4 regions of the Pseudomonas sp. FP1742 genome follow, and region 4 is predicted to be linked to each of the others. Evidence: predicted binding sites of a transcription regulator. Region 4 holds the regulator's gene; each other region holds the start of a gene.
What was found. Region 4 encodes FliA, which starts transcription of late flagellar genes. Its sites were predicted from a motif close to CTAAAGTTTNNNNNNNNNNNGCCGNTAA; they were not measured.

Region 1 (5,564 bases), 3.2 Mb from region 4:
GTTCGGTTGGGTTTTGCGGTGGGGGGACGCAGCGGGATTTTTGGTGCCTGGATGGACGCCTTCGCGGGCAAACCCGCTCCCACAGTGACCGAGTTGTCCAGGCGGACGCGGTCAACTGTGGAAGCGGGCTTGCCCGCGAAGAGGCCAGTTCAGACGCTAGATACGGAAACTGCCCACCAATTGCTTCAAGCGCGAGGCCTGCTGCTCAAGGTCCGAGCAGGCCCGCAAGGTCGATTGCAGGTTTTCCACGCCTTCCTGGTTCAGCGTGTTGATCTCGGTGATGTCCACGTTGATCGACTCCACCACCGCCGTTTGTTCCTCGGTCGCCGTGGCCACCGACTGGTTCATGCCGTCGATTTCGCCGATGCGCAACGTCACGCTGTTCAAGCGCTCGCCGGCCAGGTTGGCGATTTCCACGCTGTCCTGGCTGTGACGCTGGCTGTCGCTCATGGTGCTGACGGACTCACGGGCGCCGACTTGCAGCTCCTCGATCATGGTCTGCACCTGTTGCGCCGACTCCTGTGTGCGGTGCGCCAGGTTGCGCACTTCGTCGGCCACCACGGCAAAACCGCGCCCGGCTTCACCGGCCCGTGCCGCTTCAATGGCCGCGTTGAGTGCCAGCAGGTTGGTTTGCTGGGAAATGCTGGTGATCACTTCGAGAATCTGCCCGATGTTCACGGTTTTGCTGTTCAGCGACTCGATGTTGGTGCTGGAAGCGCTGAGCATGCTCGACAGCTGATTCATCGCGGCAATGCTGCGATCCACCACTTGCTGGCCGTCTTCGGCCAGGCTGCGGGCGTCGCTGGCCTGACTGGACGCTTGCGCTGCGTTGCGGGCGATTTCCTGGGCGGCGGCGCCGAGCTGGTTGATCGCCGCGGCCACGCTGCTGGTGCGCGAGGCTTGCTGGTCGGAGTTGAACATCGACGAGTTCGAGGCCGCCACCACCCGCAAGGCCACTTCGTTGACTTGCCCGGTGGCCGAGGATACTTCGCGGATCGAGGTATGAATCCGTTCCACGAAGCGGTTGAACGCCGTGCCGAGGATGCCGAATTCGTCCTGATTCTGGATGGTCAGGCGCTTGGTCAGGTCGCCCTCACCGTCGGCGATGTCTTCCATGGCCCGGGTCATGACGTGCAGCGGCTGGATCAGGATGCGGATCAGCATGCCCAGCAAGGCGATGATAATGGCCACGGCAATGACCGTCGCGACGACCGCCGAGGCGCGGAATTCGCTGAGCCTGGCGAAAGCTTTGTCCTTGTCCACCGACAGGCCGATGTACCAATTGACCGAAGACAGGCCTTTGATGGGGGTGAACGTGACGATGCGGGTCTTGCCATCGACATCGATTTCACTGAGTTCGCTGCTGATGCGTGGGGTGTTTTTCGGGTACGCCTCGCTCAGGGGCTTCATCACCAGGGCTTTGTCCGGGTGAACCAGGATCTTGCCGTCGGCGCTGACCAGGAACGCATAGCCCATACCGCCGAAGTCCAGGGCGTTGAGGCTGTCGGTAATCACTTGCAGGCTGAGGTCGCCACCGACCACACCGATGTTCTGGCCGTCCTTGAGGACGCTGTCGACGATGGAAATCACCAACTGGCCAGACGCCAGATCGATGTAAGGTTCGGTCAAGGCAGAACCGCTGGTGCTTTGCGCGCTCTTGTACCAAGGGCGAACACGAGGGTCGTAGCCGTCGGGCATCTTGCTGTCCGGGCGGATGATGAACGTGCCATCCTTGTTGCCCAGGTAGGCGCCCATGAAGGTGGATGCGACGGCCTTCTGTTCCAGCAGTTTGGCGACGTTGTCGCTCTCGGCGTTCAGGGCAACGGTCTGTGACAGGTTTTCGATCAACAGGCTGCGGCCAGTCAGCCAAGTCTGAATGTTTTTGGCGGTGACGTTACCCATTTCTTGCAGGTAGTTGTCCAGATCGCGGCGTATCGCATTGCGCTGCAAATAGTCGTTGTACAGTGTGAACGAGGCGAATGCGGCGATAACGATCAGGGCGGCGGCAAGCAGTATCTTATGGCTGAAGCGCAGGTTTTTGTTCATGGCTTGGGGGTCCGCTAAGGTCTTAATGTCCAGGGCGTGCTTTTATAAAGGCACGCAAAATGGGCAGTGTTGAAAGTAAGCTGATATTTCCGTCTCTCCTTAGGGAATTACCGACGCTATTTTCAGTCTGGTCTCTCGGTTGTTATCGGCCATGAAGGATCAAAGATTAACCATGGGTGACAAAATGCCTGACTCATCGCAACTCGTTATCGGCGCCGACCTCGCTGGCCAGCCCATCACCCAGGCCATGCGCCTGGCGAACCGTCACGGTTTGGTAGCGGGCGCTACCGGGACCGGTAAAACCGTTACGTTGCAGCGTCTGGCCGAAGCGTTCAGCGATGCCGGCGTGGCAGTGTTCGCGGCGGACATCAAAGGCGACTTGTGCGGCCTGGGCGCCGCCGGCAACCCTCAAGGCAAGGTTGCGGAGCGGATCGCCGGCATGCCCTGGCTGAACCATAAGCCTCAGGCCTATCCGGTAACCCTGTGGGACATTCACGGTCAATCCGGTCATCCACTGCGCACCACCTTGAGCGAAATGGGGCCATTGCTGCTCGGTAGCCTGTTGGAGCTGACCGATAGTCAGCAGTCGGCACTGTATGCCGCGTTCAAGGTGGCCGACCGCGAAGGGCTGTTGCTGCTGGATTTGAAGGATTTGAAGGCGCTGCTCAATCATCTGCGCGATAACCCCGAATTGCTGGGCGATGACGCCGCGCTGATGACCACCGGCTCCAGCCAGGCCCTGTTGCGCCGATTGGCGACGCTGGAACAGCAGGGCGCCGAGGCGTTGTTCGGCGAGCCGGCGTTGCAACTGGAAGACATGTTGCAACCGGCCGTGGATGGTCGCGGGCGCATTCACTTGCTCGACGCCAGCCGTCTGGTGCACGAAGCGCCGAAGGTCTATGCGACGTTCCTTTTGTGGTTGCTGGCCGAACTGTTCGAGCAATTGCCGGAGCGCGGTGATGCGGAGAAACCGCTGCTGGCGCTGTTTTTCGACGAGGCGCACTTGCTGTTTGCCGGTACGCCCAAGGCGTTGCAGGATCGTCTGGAACAGGTTGTCCGTCTGATCCGCTCCAAAGGTGTAGGCGTATATTTCGTCACCCAATCGCCAGGCGACCTGCCGGATGACGTGCTGGCTCAGTTGGGCCTGCGTGTTCAGCATGGCTTGCGCGCGTTCACCGCCAAAGAGCAGAAATCCCTGCGTGCGGTGGCCGAGGGCTTTCGGCCGAATCCGGCGTTTGACGCCTTGTCGGTGCTGACTGAGTTGGGGATCGGCGAGGCTCTGGTCGGCACCTTGCAAGACAAGGGCACGCCGGGCATGGTCCAGCGGGTATTGGTGGCGCCGCCGCAATCGCGGATCGGGCCGCTGACCGAGACCGAACGCACGGTGCTGATCGCCGGTTCGCCGTTCAAGGGGCGCTATGACAAACCGATCGATCGCGAATCGGCGTATGAAGTGCTGATGGGGCGTAAGGGGTTGGCGCCGGAGCCTGAGGCAGCACCGGGCAAACCTGTACCTGAAGAGCCGAGTTTCACCGAACAGGCCGGGGAATTCCTCGGCACGGCGGCAGGGCAGGCACTGAAATCGGCGATGCGACAGGCGGCAAATCAACTGGGCCGACAATTGGTGCGTGGTTTGATGGGGTCATTGCTTGGCGGCAGCAAACGCCGCTAGCGAGCGTACACAGTCAACATGTGGGAGCGGGCTTGCTCGCGAAAGCGGTTTAACATTCAACAGAAATGTTGATTGATTAGCCGCCTTCGCGAGCAAGCCCGCTCCCACATGGGTTCTATGTCATGACTTGGGTTTGGCGTGCGCCGCCAGGCGTTCGAGGGCCGCCCGCAGGTTCGGGTCGGTAATCCCGTCAGCCGTCGCCTGAATGGTTGCGGCCGCATCCGTCGACAAATTTATCGTATGCCCCGCCGCCCCTTGCTGAACGGTAGGCGGCTGCACCTTGAACAGGATCCGCGTCAGGCTGGCGAATTCATCGAACAGCTGTAACTGCCGTTGCAGACGCTTTTGCTGGTAGCGCAGGCGGGTAGCCCAGTGACCGTCGGTGACGATCAGCAATAGATTGCCTTCACGCCACGACGCCACATGACAATGCTCCCGGGCAGCCGGCTGCAACTGGCTTTCCACCAGGCGTTGTAAATGGCCCAGGCGTTGAGCGTGGCCAAAAATGGCCTTCAGCGGTTTGGCTTCGCGAAGCAGGACGGCGGGTGCTCTGGCCGTGAGAGGGCGAAATGCCATGATCGAACACCTGAAGTAACAGAGCGGCCATGTTAACAGAAAGCACTGGTTGCTCCCGACCCATTGCTTTGTGAGCGTTTTACTCATTAAATCAACGAATAACTTGTGCCCGGAACGGGTTGAAGTTCAGTAAAAAGCCCTTATTTTAGGTGAGCCCCGTCACAGCGCAGTGCATGCATCGTGGAACAACGCCACTTTCCTCACCATCGTTTCCGGGTAGAATGCTCGTTCGCATGCGGCCATGAGGGCTGCACGGGCGACTCACGGGGCCGCCCTCCATCCCTTTAGTGTGGAAGATCCTGCCGATATGTTTGCGCCTTTGTTAAAGAAACTTTTTGGAAGCAAGAACGAGCGTGAAGTCAAACGCATGCTCAAGACGGTGCAGCTCGTCAATGCCTTCGAAGAGCAAATGGTGGCCCTTTCGGACGATCAATTGCGTGCCAAGACAGACGAGTTCAAGGCCCGCCTCGCCAAAGGGGAAACCCTCGACAAGCTGCTGCCAGAAGCCTTCGCGGTCGCCCGCGAAGCCGGTAAGCGCGTCATGGGTATGCGCCACTTCGATGTCCAGCTGATCGGCGGCATGACCTTGCATGAAGGCATGATCGCGGAAATGCGTACCGGTGAAGGCAAGACCCTGGTGGCAACACTGGGCGTTTACCTCAACGCGCTGTCCGGCAAGGGCGTGCACGTTGTGACGGTGAACGACTACCTGGCCCGTCGTGACGCCAACTGGATGCGTCCGCTCTATGAATTCCTCGGCATGACGGTCGGCGTGGTCACGCCGTTCCAGCCACCGGAAGAGAAGCGCGCCGCTTACGCCGCCGACATCACCTACGGCACCAACAACGAATTCGGTTTCGACTACCTGCGCGACAACATGGCGTTCAGCATGGAAGAAAAATTCCAGCGCGAACTCAATTTTGCCGTGATCGACGAAGTCGACTCCATTCTCATCGACGAAGCCCGTACCCCGCTGATCATCTCCGGTCAGGCCGAGGACAGTTCCAAGCTGTACATCGAGATCAACAAACTGATCCCGCAGCTTGAATTGCACGTCGAAGAAGTCGAAGGCGAAGTTACCAAGGCCGGCCACTACACCGTGGACGAGAAGACCCGCCAGGTCGAACTCAACGAAGCCGGTCACCAGTTCATCGAAGAGATGCTCACCCGCGTCGGCCTGCTGGCTGAAGGCGAGAGCCTGTACTCGGCGCATAACCTGGGCCTGCTGACTCACGTCTATGCCGGTCTGCGTGCGCACAAACTGTTCCAT
Region 2 (5,564 bases), 1.2 Mb from region 4:
TGTAGGCGAGCAATCTGGGTAAGTAAACCCGGCCAATACGCCTCGGAACTGTCCTACATCATTCTCCGAACAAGCCTCACTCCTTGATTTTTACCGCTGGCACCGTCAGCCCATCGCGCGGTTAATCAATCCACCTTCCGTTCGTTGCTGTCTTATTCGAGTTCCAGATCGACAGTCGCTGCCCGCCTTTGCCGATCATTTTCGTGACGCCACGAAAATGATTAGCGGCATCCAATCCAGCGGTTTTGCCGTTGAAGCTGTGGCAAGGAGTGATTGTCCATAACGACTTCCTGATAAGAAGCCAGAAGGTGTAAACCTTATTCAGGACGAAGCAGCAGAGACAAAAAAGCCGCGATCATCGCGGCTTTTTTTACCTCAGGAAACCGCGGCCGGCGGTTTCGGTTCGACGCTCTTCAGCTCGGGCTTCTGAAACGGGTACAAGTGCTGGCGCAGGATACCGCCCGGCAAGTCCTTGCCAAAAACCCCGTAGCGCGTCGGCCACTCCTTGGGTGGCAACTTGAAGGTGCCGAACAGCATATCCACCAGCGGCGTATGGATCGCATAGTTCTTGTAGATGTAATCCTTGTGCCGGGCATGATGCCAATGGTGATAACGCGGCAGGACCATCACATAATTCAGCCAGCCGCCGTTGATCCGCACATTGGCGTGGGCCAGCACGGCCTGTACGCCGACCAGAATCACGTAGGCGTTCAACGCCTGTGGCGCGAAGCCCAGCAGCATCAAAGGCACCAGCACGCCGGTGCGAGTCAGCAAAATCTCGATGAAGTGGACACGCGAACCGGCGAGCCAGTCCATGTGCGTGCTTGAGTGATGCACGGCATGCATACGCCATAACCACGGCACGACGTGATACAGCCGATGCAGCCAGTACTGACCGAGGTCGGCCACCAGCACCGCCAGCAAAAACTGCACAACGATCGGCAGGCTTTGTACGTTGGCCTGCAAGTCTGTCGACACCGCCCAACCGGCCACATAGCTCGAAGAGGCTGTGATAAAAATCAGGATGAACTGCACCAGCATATGACTGACAAAAAAGTAGGTCAGGTCAGTGCGCCAATGCGGACGCAGAATATTTTGCTCGGGGTCCTTGGAATAGAGTTTTTCCAGGGGGATAAAGACGATGGCCGACACCAGCAGGGCCAGGACGAACCAGTCCAGCCCCAGCGAATACGGTGTTTGCCCAATCGAACTGATCTGCACATTGGTGCCGCCGAGAAACACCGCCAGACCCGAGGCGACAAGTCCGGTGATCCCCAGGCGCTTGCGCTTGTTAAGCAGGATATTCAGGGTGCCCAGGCTGAAGGACAGTACCAGCCCGAGCAATAGCGTGGTGCGCGCAAACTGTTCGTCGTACACCTTGCGCAGTTCGGCGGTGGTCAGCCATTCAGGAAAGAGAAAGCAGAATACCGCCAGCAGGCTCAATAGCCCGAGTGTGGCCGAGATGTAGCCACTGACCCGCCCTTCACCAAACTTGAAGGGCGCATTGCCATGCTGCTGAAAATAGAACTTGAGTCTTTCCATTACTGATCTTCCATGATTCCGAAAACAAACTTGCAGTGAGTCGAGTCATTGCGACGCTGCAGTGACGTAGCCAGAAACAAAAAAGCCACTCATGGTGGCTTTTCTGCAGGTTATTGCTTGGGCGGTACAGCAGGTTTGGGCGGCTCGCCCGGCTTCGGCGCCGGATTATCAAACAGATTCAAACGCTCACGAAGTTCGTGTGCCGGCAGCGGTTCTTTGTCCGCCGGCAATGCGTTCGGATCGGCTGGCGGCGCAGGCACTTCGCCCGGACCACCCTGCCCTTGCGTCGGCGCTGGCGCCGGTTCGGCACCTTGCTCACCTTCGATGGCGCGCTGGGCTTTCTTGGTCAGCACCACAATGTCGATCCGGCGGTTGACCGGGTTGAACGGGTTCTCCCGGTCGAACAGTGCCGATGAGGCATAACCCACGACGCGCGCCACTTGCGAGTCTGGATAGCTGCCGGCGACCAACGCACGACGAGCCGCGTTGGCGCGGTTGGACGAGAGTTCCCAGTTGCCGAAATCGCCGGTGCCCGAGTACGGCTTGGCATCGGTGTGGCCACTGATGCTGATCTTGTTCGGCACCGCTTTGATGGTGTCGGCCATGGCCAGCAGGATGTCTTCGAAATACGGCTTCAGGCGCGCACTGCCGGAGTCGAACATCGGGCGGTTTTCAGCGTCCATGATCTGGATGCGCAAACCGTCCTGGGTAATTTCGAAGAGGATCTGGTCCTTGAATTTCTGCAACTGCGGGTTTTCATCGACCTTGTTCTGCAGCTCTTGCAGCAACAACTCCAGGCGTTCCTTCTCGACCTGTTCGGCCATGCTTTCGACCTGTTCGGTGTCGACCGTCACCTTGTCCGGCTGCGGCTGGGATTTCACCTCGGGGTTGAGGGTGGTCTCCGGCGCCAGGGTCGGCGAGCCGCCCAGATCGATGATGTACGGCGTACCGCTTTCGGTAAAACCGACCGGGTCCTTGAAGTAACCGGCGATGGCGATCTTCTGTTCCGGTGTTGCCGTGGACAACAGCCACAGCACCAGGAAGAACGCCATCATCGCCGTCGCGAAGTCCGCGAAGGCGATTTTCCAGGAGCCCCCGTGATGCCCGCCCGCGTATTTCTTTACGCGCTTGATGATTATCGGCTGGTTATTTTCCATGACTTAGCGACCGCGGACCGCTTGTTCCAGCTCAGCGAAGCTAGGGCGGTGCGCCGGGTACAGAACCTTGCGGCCGAATTCCACCGCCAGCGATGGCGGCATGCCGGAAGCCGAAGCCACCAGCGAGGCCTTGATGGCTTCGTAGACGTTCAGTTCTTCCTTGGCGTCGTGGCCCAGGGCATGGGACAACGGACCAAAGAAACCGTAGGCGGCGAGAATACCGAAGAAGGTACCTACCAGCGCCGCACCCACGTGCAGACCAATGGACTTCTGGTCGCTTTCACCCAGGGAGGCCATGGTCACAACAATACCCAATACTGCCGCGACGATACCGAAACCAGGCATGGCATCGGCGACGCCGCTGACGGCGTGGGAAGGGTGGTCCAGGTCTTCCTTGAGGCTGGTCAGCTCCATGTCGAACAAGCCTTCAAGCTCATGGGGAGCCATGTTGCCGGAGGACATGATGCGCAGGTAATCGCAGATGTACGCGGTCATGCGTTCATCTTTCAGCACCGCCGGGTACTTGGCGAAGATCGGGCTCGCGGCGGCATCTTCGATGTCGCCTTCGATCGCCATCATGCCTTCGCGACGGCTCTTGTTGAGGATCTCGTAGATCAGCCCCAGCACCTCCAGGTAGAAGGTGTGGTTGAAGCGCGAATTGAACATGCCCAAGGCTTTCTTGAGCACGTGCATCGTCATATGGCCGGGGTTGGCCTGCAGGAAGGCGCCAAGGGCCGCGCCACCGATAATCATCACCTCGAAAGGCTGGATGAGAGCGGCAATCTTGCCGTGGGAAAGCACGTATCCGCCGAGCACGCTCGCGAATACGACGATGATGCCGATAATTTTAGCCATAGGTAGGAGAGCACTTACTGAGTCGGGTTCAAGGTCATATTCGGAAGTTAAAAAATCTCTTCTTCTACTTATCGGCAAAACTGCGCCAGACTATAGCCAGTTCAGGCGAAAAGCCAATTTGACCCACCTCGGGCATAGGTAATGCAGACGATGATCGCCTCCAGACATGGCTAACGAAACGAACGTCCCAACACCAAAACCGACCACTCTCGAAGGCTGGGTCAAGCTTCTCGACGGCGTGCGTCTACCGGTTCCGCAAGCCAGTCACGACCGCGTCTGCAAAGCCATCCGCGATAATCGCAGTTCGTTGCGCGACATCGCCGAACTGATGCAGGACAGCCCGGCCCTGGCCTTGAGTGTGATTCGCGAAGCCAACCGCCACAGCCACGGCAGCATGACGACACCGGCTGAAAACCTTGAGGTGGCGATCAATCGCCTCGGTTTGAAACGCACCGAAGAACTGCTCGATCGCCTGCCCGCCGAACCCCAGTTGCAGATCCCCGTCGCCCTGCGCCAGCTTCAACTGATCAGCCAGCACGCCACCCAACAGGCCAATGGCTTTTTTGCCAGTCGCCTGGCGCGCCTGTGGCAGGACATCCACTGGGGCAGTCTGTTGTTTCTCTCGCCACTGTGGCCCATGGCGTTGACCCATCCGCAGTTGCTTGAGGAGTGGGAGCTGCGGGTCATCCATAAAGGCGAGTCGGCACGCAAAGTCGAAAAGCAATTATTCGGTGTTCGCCTGCTGGAAATCTGCCTGGCACTGGTGGACGTCTGGCGCCTGCCGATCTGGGTCCAACAGGGTTATCGGCTGCTGCGCAGCGAGCAACGTGAGCTGGTGAAAGTCCTGCGCATCGCTCGCGACAGCGATCATCCATTGCGCCAACAGAATCGCCTCGATGACGACCCGACGTTGCGCCGCTGGCTCAATCAGCCCGCCAATACCGTGCTGTTGGCCAACGGCCTGGCATTGGCGGCACAACAGGCCTGGGACAGTCCCCATTGCGAGCGCTGGCAGTACCTGACCAGCCTTTACCTGCAAATGCCGATGGATGAGGTGCAGCAACAATTGCACCAGCAAGCCGTCAACAGTGCGCGCCAACATGCCATGCCGGATCTCTGGCACCCGGCCGAAGCACTCATCTGGCCGTCGGGCACCAGGCGCATCCACGCCGGTTTGCTCCCCGCCCCGGCCCCCACCGCCGAAGACCTGGCGAAATGGCGCAAGCAATGTGCCGAATTGCTGGTGGAGCCAAGCCGCTTCACCAATGCCATGCACTTGACCACATCGGCCCGAGACGCCTTGGTGGCGTGCGGCATGCGGCGGGTGATGATCCTGATGGCCGACCGCACGCACGCCAATCTGCGCGTGCACCAGACCGCCGGGCTGCCCAGGGAAGTGGCCGGCCTGAACCTGGCGGTCAGCCAGAGCACCGTGCTGCAACGCCTGCTCGCGCAACAGGCCCAGGTACGCCTGACGCCTGCCAACAATGCGCAATTCTCGGCCCTGTTGCCGGCCAGCCTGCGCTCTCAGTTCAGTGGTGAACACCTGCTGCTGCGCTCACTGGTCAACAACGGCCGGGTAATCATGATCGTGGTAGCGGATCAGGGCGGCGGCCCGTTCTCGGAAATCACCGTGCAAGCTTTCGGCAAAACCGCGCAGTGCATCGAAAAGGCCCTGCACAACTTCAGCCACCGCTAGGGCCGTGTAGCAGCTGCCGAGCCTGCGAGGCTGCGTTCGGCTGCGCAGCAGTCGTCAAACCAGAACTTGCGGTGCATCAGGCAGACCACATCAGCCGGATTCACGACTGCTGCGCAGCCGAACGCAGCCTCGCAGGCTCGGCAGCTGCTACAGATCGCATTACGACTTAACTGACCGGCATTAACCATCAGGGCCTGTTTTCAGTTACTTCCTGTGCCGAAATAACTGATAACAGGCCCTCATGACGCTGCGCTACAATCCTCCCCTTTGTGCTCTGGAGACCTCACATGTCTGACTTCTCTGGCTTGGCG
Region 3 (5,564 bases), 890 kb from region 4:
GAGCGCCAACCGTCAGCGCAAGCTCCATTGCATCATCCTTAACTACAAACTCCGCGACGTCAGACAATAACAGCGCGTGGAAGGACGCTGCTACTCAGATCGCCCCCGTCAGTGCTGCCCCAAAGTCACCCATCACCTCTCGATGGCCGTTCATGTTTCGTTAAGCATTCAACTCGTATGCTTGGGGTTCCCGGTCCCCTGCTCGGTTAGCCAGAAACTCATGTCACGTCCCGCCTCTTCATTGTTCCTGCTCGCCGCCCTGCTGTTTTTCTTCGCCCTAAGCAATCACCAATTACAAGGTTCCACGGAGGCCCGGGTGGCCGGAATTGCCATGGAGATGCACCTGGATAACGACTGGGTGACCCCGCATTTGTTCGGCGAGCCATTTCTTGAAAAACCGCCCTTGAGCTTGTGGCTCGACGCCGGGGCGATTCGCGCATTCGGCGGTACGCCGTGGGCGGTGCGGCTGGCGTCGGCGTTTGCCGGGTTGTTCAGCGTGATGTTGCTGTACGCGATGTTGCGGCGATTCGACCGGCCCAAGGTTATTGCCTGGACGGCGGGGATTTTGCTGGCGACCATGGCCAGTTACTGGAGCAATACGCGCAGCGTCGGCGAAGACGCATTGCTGGCCTTCGGCGTGAGCATGGCGCTACTGGCGTTTTTTCAGGGGACACGGCACTCGACTGTCGGCAATGCCCTGCTGTTTACATCAGGGATCGCCATCGCGACCTTGAGCAAAGGCGTGCTGGGGCTGGCGATGCCGGGGGTGGTGATCTTCGTGTATCTGCTGGCCGGAACCCTGATGGACAAGCGCCTGAAGCCCTCGGACTGGCTGCGCCCCGGCTTATTGACACTGTTGGGATTGGTGCCGCTGATGATCTGGCTCGCGGTGCTGTACCAGCGCGGTGGCACGCATGCCGTGGGGGAAGTGTTGCTGACCAATAGTGTCGGGCGCTTCAGCGGCTCCTTCGTCGAGGCCGGCCATTACGAGCCGTTCTACTACTACCTGGCCAAGCTGCCGGAGGCCTTCGCGCCCTGGAACATTCTGGTGTACCTGGGGCTGTGGCACTTTCGCAAAAGCCTGATGGCCAATCGTTACCTGTTGTTCTTCACGGTGTGGCTGCTGGCGCAGTTCGTCATGCTGACCCTGGCATCGAGCAAACGCACGGTGTACCTGATGTCGATGACGCCGGCGGCGGCGGTGATTGCCGCGGAATATGCGAGTGTGCTGTTCAAGCGAGTTCAAGCCTGCACCGGTGCGTCGACCTTGCCGGGGCTGATTGTCCGGCATCGTCGCGGTATAGGGGTTGGCGTACTGGCCGTGGTGATTGGCAGCTACCTCGCTGCCGCACAATGGGTATTGCCTCACGCTGATCGCAAACTGTCCTTCCTGCCGCTGACCGAGCAGATTCAGGCATTCCAGGCCAGCGGAAAACAGGTCGCGTTGTTTCAAGCCAACGAGCGGGTGGGCGGCGCCAGCGTGTTCTACACCCGACGCGTACTCAAAGGCCTGGATACCGAGGCGCAACTGCATGAGTTTCTGAGCGCCTCACCGGCCAACGTGGCGCTCATGTCTGGCCCAAATGAACCCGCCGTCCCCTTGAAGGTGATCAAGACAATGAAGGTGGGACGTCAGGCGTATTACTTTGTAAACCAGTAAACGGCTCGGCGACGGGTAGCGCAGCCTTTTGCAACACCGGCAACTCCAGTCGCGCCCGCCCATAAAACGCCAATGCCGTCAGCAAACACGCCAGCCACACGAAGATCCCGGACCAGAAGGTGTGGGACATGTAGTGCCAGCCTTGCAGAACCCGCGTGGTGCCGTAGACGAAACCGAGCAACAACGAACCGTACATCACCGCTTTGGCGTACCGCCAGCGGTAGCGCCGAGCCACGAAGTACAGCGCGAGCATGGTGAAGCCGCCGGAGGCATGCCCACCCGGCCAGCAGCGACCGTCACCGGCTTCTTTCAGCAGGTCAAAATTCTGGTACCACTCCTTGTGCTCGATTTTTCCGGCGTACTGAGTGGTTTCAACCGGGCAATACACACTGGTGTGGCTCTTGAGGTAGTGGATAACGCCAGTGCTGATGGAAAACGCGAACACCACGTACAGGAAGTCCCGGCGGTGTTTACTGGCGAACCGAAGCACCGGCGCGACTTTGATTTTTTCCAGGAACGCGATGATCTTCGAATGCTTTTCAGCCTTCAATCGCGGCCAGAGAAACGACAGCAAGGCGCCGATGATCGCGACCTCACCGGTCCAGTTCGGGATGATGCGCGCCCATTTATGGGTGATCAGCTCGAACAGGCGGACATGCTCCAACGGAAACACCTGGGTAGCCGGATCATAAAAAAGATCGCTGAACGCGATGTCGATTTTAGTCATGTCAAACATCAGGAACACCGCGACCGCGCAGGCCAGCGGAATACCAAAGTTCACCCAGTAAAAGCGGTAACGGGAAGAAGTCATCGTACGTCCAGATCCAGAGGGAAGATGAAGAAGCTTATTCGGTGCTCACCGAATGCCAGTCAGAGGCTTCGATGGAACCAAGCATGCGAGGTTCCTGAGGTTTTTCAGCGGAGATAAACAGAGAGGCACCGTAACCTAAAGTAGCCGTCGGCAGCTTGAGATCTTTTTCAAGTTGCGCCATGCACTCACTGTGGGTCACCAGAATCAGGTTGCGCCCGGCCACTTTATGCGCCAGTGCATCGCGCAACATGCTGCCCCGGCAGTTGATCAACCAGTCCTCACCGACACCGACCTTGTTGAACATGTAACTGGAGGTCTGCACCGCACGGATGATCGGACTGTTGTAGATATCGGCCTTGTCCAGGCCCAGATGTTCAAACTGTGCACCGACACCCACTGCCACACTGCGCGAGCGATCCGTAATACCGTCATTGCCAATCAGACAGGCGGCGCTGGAGTGATCGCAACGCTCGACATGGCGCACCAACACGATCATGTCGCCCTTGGCCCAACCGGAAAGCAATGCCCGGGCACCCGCCACATTACCATGGGCCAGGTCCGGCACGGCAGCGGGCCGCAACAGCCATATGGTCAGTGGAATCACCAGCAGCAGCGAGGCCACGATGACCGCGGTGTTTCGATAACGGGCCAAACGGCTCAGATCGATCGAGCGTTTTATCCCGAACAGACTCAGTCTCAATTCCACATCAAACCGCCTCGCCGGCAAGCGTCAGCATCATTCAAAGCGGCAAGAGTAGAGATCCTCGCGTCGGCTGCTGGTGAAACCCATGTGAAAAAAAGCTTAAGACCTGACTAAAACCTTGTTACAGAATCCATCCGACAAAATCCTTTCAGCTCCCGGGATTGCTGCCGATACATACCTGCTACACACCTTGCTGGCTCCCAAAAACAAAAATCTTCCAGCCAACCGACGATCGAAAGCGCAACGTTCCTGGAGGAATTTGATGAATAGCTGGTTCGGCAACATCAGCGTGAACCTGAAACTGGGCCTGGGATTCGGCCTGGTCCTGGCCCTGACCTGCGTCCTTGCCCTGACTGGCTGGACGAGCCTGGGCGGGTTGATTGACCGCAGCAACTGGATGAGCGACATCACCCAGCTCAATGCCGGCCTGACCAAGCTGCGCGTGGTTCGCCTGCAATACATGCTGACCAACGGCGACGAAACCGCCGCACAGAATGTGCAAACCACCCTGGACAGTTTTGTGGCTCAGCAAACTGCGCTGCTGGGCAGCTTCAAAAATCCTGAAAACGTCAAAATGCTTAAAGAGCAGGCCGCGACCATCGCCGCTTATCAGACGTCGCTGAACAAAATGCGCAGCGCCTACCGCACCGGCAACAGTGCTCGCGACGCCATGGGCGCCAATGCCGAAACCGCCAGCAAGCTGATTGACGCAATCAACACCCGCGTACAGCAGATGCCCCTGAGCGACCAGCGCTTCGAACAGTTCCTGGCCATCACCGCCGCCAAGGAAGCGTTCATTCTTGCCCGCTATGAAGTGCGCGGCTACACCGCCAGCACCAATGCCGAGACCGAGCAGAAAGCCGTCTCCCAACTGGATGTGGCCATCGCCAGCCTGAAATCACTGAACGTGCATTTCGCCGAGACCCAGCAAGACGCCCTGCGTCAGTTGGAAACCGCGCTGAGCAACTACCGCAGTGCCTTGCAAGCCTATAAAGCCGCCAACACCGATGCGGTGCAGGCGCGCAAGGAAATGACCGATCAGGGCGCCGCCATCGTGACCCTGAGCGATCAGCTGTATCAATTCCAGCTCGACCGCCGTGACGCCGAAAGCGCCCAGGCCCGCACGTTGCAGCTGATCAGCACCTTGCTGGCGTTGCTGGTGGGGATCATCGCCGCCGTGATCATCACCCGCCAGATCACCGGTCCGTTGCGCGATACCCTGGCCGTGGTCGAGCGCATCGCCGGTGGCGATCTGTCCCAGGACATCAAAGTGACCCGTCGCGACGAGCTCGGCGTGTTGCAGCAAGGCATTGCGCGCATGGGCGTGACCCTGCGCGATTTGATCAGCGGCATCCGCGATGGCGTCACCCAGATCGCCAGCGCCGCCGAAGAACTGTCGGCCGTGACCGAACAAACCAGCGCCGGGGTCAATAGCCAGAAGATCGAGACCGATCAGGTGGCCACCGCCATGCACGAAATGACAGCCACCGTGCAGGAAGTCGCGCGCAACGCCGAAGAAGCCTCCCAGGCCGCAGCCGCCGCTGACGGTGAAGCTCGCGAAGGCGACAAAGTGGTCAACGAAGCCATCGCCCAGATCGAGCGTCTGGCCAGCGAAGTGGTGCGCTCCACTGAAGCCATGAGCCTGCTGCAACAGGAAAGTGACAAGATCGGCAGCGTCATGGACGTGATCAAGGCCGTGGCCGAACAGACCAACCTGCTGGCCCTCAACGCTGCGATTGAAGCCGCCCGTGCCGGTGAAGCCGGTCGTGGTTTCGCGGTGGTTGCCGACGAAGTCCGTGGCCTTGCCCAGCGCACGCAGAAATCCACCGAGGAAATCGAAGGCCTGGTGGCCGGCCTGCAGAACGGCACTCAACAAGTGTCCGCGGTGATGAACAACAGTCGCGTTCTGACCGACAGCAGTGTGGCGCTGACCCGCAAGGCCGGCGTGTCACTGGAAAACATCACTCGCACGGTGTCCAACATCCAGTCGATGAACCAGCAGATCGCGGCCGCCGCCGAGCAACAAAGCGCCGTGGCCGAAGAGATCAGCCGCAGCATCATCAACGTGCGCGACGTGTCCGAACAGACCGCCGCCGCCAGCGACGAAACCGCTGCGTCCAGTGTCGAGCTGGCGCGGTTGGGCAATCAGTTGCAGATGATGGTCAGTCACTTCAGGGTGTAACGCTGCAATCCTGACCCTCCAGTACCTTGCTGGCGGGTCAGGGGTTTACCGGCGGATTCCATTGCCATCACCTCCAAGATCCTACAGCCTTCCGGCTCCTCTTCCTTTGCCCAGTGACGAAGCTTCCAGCCTTCCCTGAACGGAAGTGCTGACAGCGTTCCGCCCCTGCCAAGCCGTAATGTCGATATCTCCACTCATTGGAGTCTGA
Region 4 (5,564 bases):
GTCGAGGTCGGTTTCTTCGCCGACCAGCTCCAGGTTGATCTCTTTCTTGAGCTGGCGAGCCAGGTCGCGAACCAGGCGCGGGAAGCGCCCGAAGACTTTCTTGATCGGCTGCATCCGGGTCTTCATGACCGCGGTTTGCAGGTCGGCCGTGACCACGTCGAGGTTCGACACGGCCTTGGACATGGCTTCGTCGCCGCTGTTGAGGCCCAGCCGGACCAGGCGGTTACGCACCAGTACCAACTCGCCGACCATGTTCATGATTTCGTCCAGACGCGCGGTATCGACCCGCACGGTGGTCTCGGCTTCACTGGCCGGTTTTTCCGCGGGTGGTGCGGCCGGGGCGCGAGCAGGCGCCGGTGCAGCAGCGGCGGCAGGCTTCGGCGCTTCGGCTTTTGGCTCGGGCGCTTTGGCCACGGGCGCTGGCGCCGCAGCCTTGGCAACCGGGGCCGCTACCGAAGAAGCGGCAGAACCGGTGCCCACTTCAGTGAACTTGCCCTTGCCGTGCAATTCGTCGAGCAGCGATTCGAACTCGTGATCGGAGATCAGATCGCTGCCGGCCGCAGCGGCGGTTGGCGCAGCCGGGGTCGGAACCGAAGCAATGGCCGATTCCAGAGCATCGACCGCAAAGGTGCCTTTGCCGTGCAACTGGTCGAGCAGTGCTTCGAACTCGTCGTCGGTGATGTCGGAGCTGTCGCCGGCCGCTTTCGGGGCCGCCGGTGCGGTAGGCGCGGCGGCCACGGCATCGGGGGCGAACTGGCCTTTGCCGTGCAATTGATCGAGCAACGACTCGAACTCGGCGTCGGTGATTTCGTCGCTGGCTGCCGCATCGCCAGTCGGCGCCGGCACTGGAACAACGGCGGGCGCCTCGGCCTGAGCCTTGACGGCGTTCAGCGAGTCCAGCAACTGTTCGAATTCGTTATCGGTGATGTCACCGGATTCACTTTCGGCGGCAGGCTCTTGCACCACGTCAGCGACAGGTGCAGCTTCATCAGCCATTTGCGGCTCGGCCAGACGGGCCAGCGCCGCGAGCAATTCAGGCGTGGCAGCCGTGATCGGGCTGCGTTCGCGGACTTCGCTGAACATGCTGTTCACCGCGTCCAGCGCTTCGAGAACCACGTCCATCAGTTCCGAGTCGACGCGCCGCTCACCCTTGCGCAGGATGTCGAACACGTTCTCGGCGATGTGACAGCACTCCACCAGCTCATTGAGCTGGAGGAAGCCGGCGCCCCCTTTTACAGTGTGAAAACCGCGAAAAATTGCATTGAGCAAGTCCGCATCATCAGGTCGGCTTTCCAGCTCGACCAGTTGCTCGGACAGTTGCTCTAGAATCTCGCCGGCCTCAACCAGGAAATCCTGAAGGATCTCTTCATCGGCGCCGAAGCTCATTAAGGGGGTGCTCCTACAGGTCTAAAAACCCAGAAAACTAAAATCCAAGACTGGATAGCAAATCGTCCACATCGTCCTGACCGGACACAACGTCTTCTCTTTTATCGGCATGAATCTGCGGACCTTCACCCTGAGAGAGATGTTTTTGCGGATCTTTTTCAGCCAGCATCGCTTCACGGTCATGTTCGATACCCGCAAAGCGGTCTACCTGGCTGGCCATGAGTACGAGCTTGAGCAGGTTGCTTTCAACTTCGGTGACCAGTTGGGTCACACGCTTGATCACCTGACCGGTTAGGTCCTGGTAATCCTGGGCCAGCAAAATGTCGTTGAGGTTGCTCGACACGACGCGGTTGTCTTCACTGCTGCGTGTCAGGAAACCGTCGACCCGCCGGGCCAGTTCGCGGAACTCTTCAGCCCCGACTTCGCGACGCATGAACCGCCCCCAATCCGTGCTCAGCGCCTGAGCTTCGTCGCTCAGGCTGTTGATCAGCGGCGTGGCGTTTTCCACCAGGTCCATGGTGCGGTTGGCCGCGGCCTCGGTCAGCTTGACCACATAGGACAGGCGCTCGGTGGCATCCGTGATCTGAGACACTTCCTCGGCTTGCGGCATGTGCGGGTCAATCTGGAAATTGACGATCGCGCTATGCAGCTCGCGGGTGAGCTTGCCTACTTCCTGATACAGGCCGCGGTCACGGGTCTGGTTGAGCTCATGGATCAGTTGCACAGCGTCGCCGAACCTGCCTTTTTCAAGGCTTTCGACCAGTTCGACCGCGTGTTTTTTCAGGGTCGACTCGAAATCGCCCTGTGAAGATTCGTTATGCTCCATAGCTCCCCCGTGCGCAGTACATCAGCCGATGCGTTCGAAAATCTTCTCGATTTTTTCTTTCAACGCCTGGGCTGTGAAGGGTTTGACCACATAGCCGTTAACACCGGCCTGGGCCGCTTCGATGATTTGCTCGCGCTTGGCTTCGGCGGTCACCATCAGCACTGGCAGATGCTTGAGCTTTTCATCGGCGCGCACGTGACGCAGCAGATCGATACCGGTCATGCCCGGCATGTTCCAGTCCGTTACCAGAAAGTCGATGCTCCCGCTGTTGAGAACCGGAATGGCAGTGGTGCCATCGTCAGCCTCGACCGTGTTGGTGAACCCAAGGTCACGCAACAGGTTTTTTATGATCCGCCGCATCGTTGAGAAGTCATCAACGATGAGGATTTTCATGTTCTTGTCCAATTCGACCTCCAAGCAGTCTTAAACGCGCCCAGCACCTGGACGCGCCATTTCAATCAATCCGGCAAAGCACTCAATGACTGTCTGGAGCACAACAGATCGAGACCGGTGCAGTTCAACCCCACACCGGCTCCATTCGCAGTGTCCCCACACTGCCTTCAGCGCGCTCGCCACTCCCCCAAACGCCCCCGCAAACGGGCCGCGCACTGGCTGTGTAACTGGCTGACCCGCGACTCGCTGACCCCCAGGACCTCACCGATTTCCTTGAGATTCAACTCCTCGTCGTAGTACAGCGCCAACACCAGTCGCTCACGCTCCGGCAAATTGGCAATCGCGTCCGCCAGCGCTGCCTGGAAGCGTTCATCTTCCAGATCGCGTGACGGCTCGAGATGAGCACTCGCGCCATCCTCATGCAGCCCTTCGTGTTCGCCGTCCTGCAACAGATCGTCGAAACTGAATAACCGGCTGCCCAGGGTGTCGTTCAAAATCCCGTAATAATCGTCGAGACTCAATTGGAGTTCGGCCGCAACTTCGTGATCTTTAGCGTCACGGCCGGTTTTAGCTTCAATCGAGCGAATCGCGTCGCTGACCATGCGGGTATTGCGGTGGACCGAACGTGGCGCCCAGTCCCCCTTGCGCACTTCATCGAGCATCGCGCCGCGGATTCGAATGCCCGCGTACGTCTCGAAACTCGCGCCTTTGCTGGCGTCGTATTTGGTTGATACTTCAAGCAGGCCGATCATCCCGGCCTGGATCAGGTCTTCGACCTGGACACTGGCCGGCAGACGCGCCAGCAAGTGGTAGGCAATGCGTTTGACCAATGGCGCGTAACGCTCGATCAGCTCGTACTGCGCGTCACGTGCCGACTTCTTGTAGAGGTTGTAACCGCTGGCTGTCATAGCACAGGTCCTGCCGTTTGTTGCACGAGGCGCTCGACGAAAAACTCCAAGTGCCCACGCGGGTTGGCCGGCAGTGGCCAGGTATCGACTTTTTGCGCGATGGCCTTGAACGCCAGGGCGCACTTGGAACGCGGAAAGGCTTCGTAGACCGCACGCTGCTTCTGCACAGCCTTGCGCACGCTTTCGTCGTAAGGCACCGCACCGACGTATTGTAAGGCGACGTCGAGGAAGCGATCCGTGACCTTGGTCAACTTGGCGAACAGGTTGCGCCCTTCCTGCGGGCTCTGCGCCATGTTGGCCAGGACGCGGAAGCGGTTCATGCCGTAATCGCGGTTAAGCAGTTTGATCAGCGCGTAGGCGTCGGTGATCGAGGTCGGCTCATCGCATACCACCAGCAAGACTTCCTGCGCGGCGCGTACGAAGCTGACTACCGAGTCCCCAATGCCCGCGGCGGTGTCGATCACCAATACGTCGAGGTTGTCGCCGATGTCACTGAATGCCTGGATCAGGCCGGCGTGCTGGGCCGGGCTCAGATGAACCATGCTCTGGGTGCCGGACGCGGCCGGGACAATGCGGATTCCGCCAGGCCCCTGCAACAGCACGTCGCGCAGCTCACAGCGGCCTTCGATCACGTCGGCGAGTGTGCGTTTGGGTGTCAGTCCCAACAGAACGTCGACGTTCGCCAGCCCCAGATCGGCATCCAGCAGCATGACGCGCCGGCCGAGCTCAGCTAGAGCCAGGGACAAGTTCACTGACACGTTAGTCTTCCCGACGCCACCTTTGCCGCCGGTCACCGCGATCACCTGTACGGGATGCATGCTGCCCATGTTATTTCTTTACCTTGTCTTACTTAGACGGAGGCCACATTACTGGCTGCGCGTTCACCATCGGAACAATGCATGGCAGACCATCGATGTAGGTACAAAAAATGTTCATTAATACCTCAGCCAACCTGCTTGGTCGGGCTGTGGTAAATATCAGCGAACATGTCAGCCATGGCTTCTTCGCTGGGTTCTTCCTGCATTTGCACGCTAACGGCGCGACTGACCAGTTGATGACGGCGCGGCAGATGCAAATCATCCGGGATCCGCGGACCATCGGTCAGGTAAGCCACCGGCAACTCATGACTGATAGCCAGGCTCAACACCTCGCCAAGACTTGCCGTTTCATCCAGTTTAGTCAGGATGCAGCCGGCGAGGCCGCAGCGTTTGTAACTGTGATAAGCGGCAGTTAGAACCTGTTTCTGGCTGGTGGTTGCCAGAACCAGATAATTTTTTGATTTGATGCCGCGCCCGGCCAGGCTTTCGAGCTGCATGCGCAGGGCCGGATCGCTGGCCTGAAGGCCGGCGGTATCGATCAGCACCACGCGTTTGCGCAGCAATGGTTCCAGCGCCTGCACCAGGGATTGACCCGGGTCGACGTGGGTCACCGACACGTTGAGGATCCGGCCCAAGGTCTTGAGCTGTTCCTGAGCACCAATGCGATAGCTGTCCATGCTCACCAGCGCGATGTTCTGCGCGCCGTACTTGAGCACGTAACGGGCCGCGAGCTTGGCCAGTGTGGTGGTCTTGCCCATGCCGGCCGGGCCGACCATGGCAATGACACCACCCTCTTCCAGCGGCTCGACTTCCGGGGTGGCAATCATCCGCGCCAGGTGCGCGAGCAACATGCGCCAGGCCTGACGAGGCTCTTCAATGTCGGTAATCAGCGCCAGCAGATCTCGCGACAACGGGCCGGACAGGCCGATACGCTGCAGACGACGCCAAAGATTGGCCTGAGCCGGACGGCTGCCTTGCAGCTGATTCCAGGCCAGCGAGCCAAGCTGCACTTCCATCAGTTCACGCAGGCTATTGAGTTCGAAACGCATCGAATCGAAGGCGCGCGGGTCCACACCGCCGGAGGCTGGCGCAGGGGCCGGCGCTGCACGACGAGGTTCGGCGTAGGTTGGCTCGATCAGCGGTTCGGCGGCGGTCAACGGCAGGCCGGCGAACAACTGGCGATTGGTGGTCTTGTCGCTCTCGCCATCGCCGCGCAGGCTCAGCTCGGCCTGG

Region 1: the regulator FliA is predicted to act here: its motif matches at 2,189-2,216, upstream of PSH64_RS23730 (methyl-accepting chemotaxis protein).
Region 2: the regulator FliA is predicted to act here: its motif matches at 3,623-3,650, upstream of motA (flagellar motor stator protein MotA).
Region 3: the regulator FliA is predicted to act here: its motif matches at 3,321-3,348, upstream of PSH64_RS03730 (methyl-accepting chemotaxis protein).

The regions. Positions count from the first base shown of each region.
Region 1 is NZ_CP117460.1:5,230,637-5,236,200, reverse strand. It holds gene PSH64_RS23730 (methyl-accepting chemotaxis protein) at 157-2,046, opposite strand; gene PSH64_RS23725 (helicase HerA-like domain-containing protein) at 2,231-3,718, shown strand; gene PSH64_RS23720 (DUF721 domain-containing protein) at 3,839-4,294, opposite strand; gene secA (preprotein translocase subunit SecA) at 4,602-5,564, shown strand, end outside.
Region 2 is NZ_CP117460.1:608,525-614,088, reverse strand. It holds gene PSH64_RS02670 (sterol desaturase family protein) at 376-1,542, opposite strand; gene motB (flagellar motor protein MotB) at 1,653-2,699, opposite strand; gene motA (flagellar motor stator protein MotA) at 2,703-3,554, opposite strand; gene PSH64_RS02655 (HDOD domain-containing protein) at 3,721-5,253, shown strand; gene rhdA (thiosulfate sulfurtransferase) at 5,541-5,564, shown strand, end outside.
Region 3 is NZ_CP117460.1:868,711-874,274, reverse strand. It holds gene PSH64_RS03750 (GNAT family N-acetyltransferase) at 1-28, opposite strand, end outside; gene PSH64_RS03745 (glycosyltransferase family 39 protein) at 221-1,660, shown strand; gene PSH64_RS03740 (phosphatase PAP2 family protein) at 1,611-2,471, opposite strand; gene PSH64_RS03735 (histidine phosphatase family protein) at 2,506-3,177, opposite strand; gene PSH64_RS03730 (methyl-accepting chemotaxis protein) at 3,437-5,356, shown strand.
Region 4 is NZ_CP117460.1:1,758,788-1,764,351, reverse strand. It holds gene PSH64_RS07900 (chemotaxis protein CheA) at 1-1,386, opposite strand, end outside; gene PSH64_RS07895 (protein phosphatase CheZ) at 1,424-2,212, opposite strand; gene PSH64_RS07890 (chemotaxis response regulator CheY) at 2,234-2,605, opposite strand; gene fliA (RNA polymerase sigma factor FliA) at 2,773-3,513, opposite strand; gene fleN (flagellar synthesis regulator FleN) at 3,510-4,340, opposite strand; gene flhF (flagellar biosynthesis protein FlhF) at 4,457-5,564, opposite strand, start outside.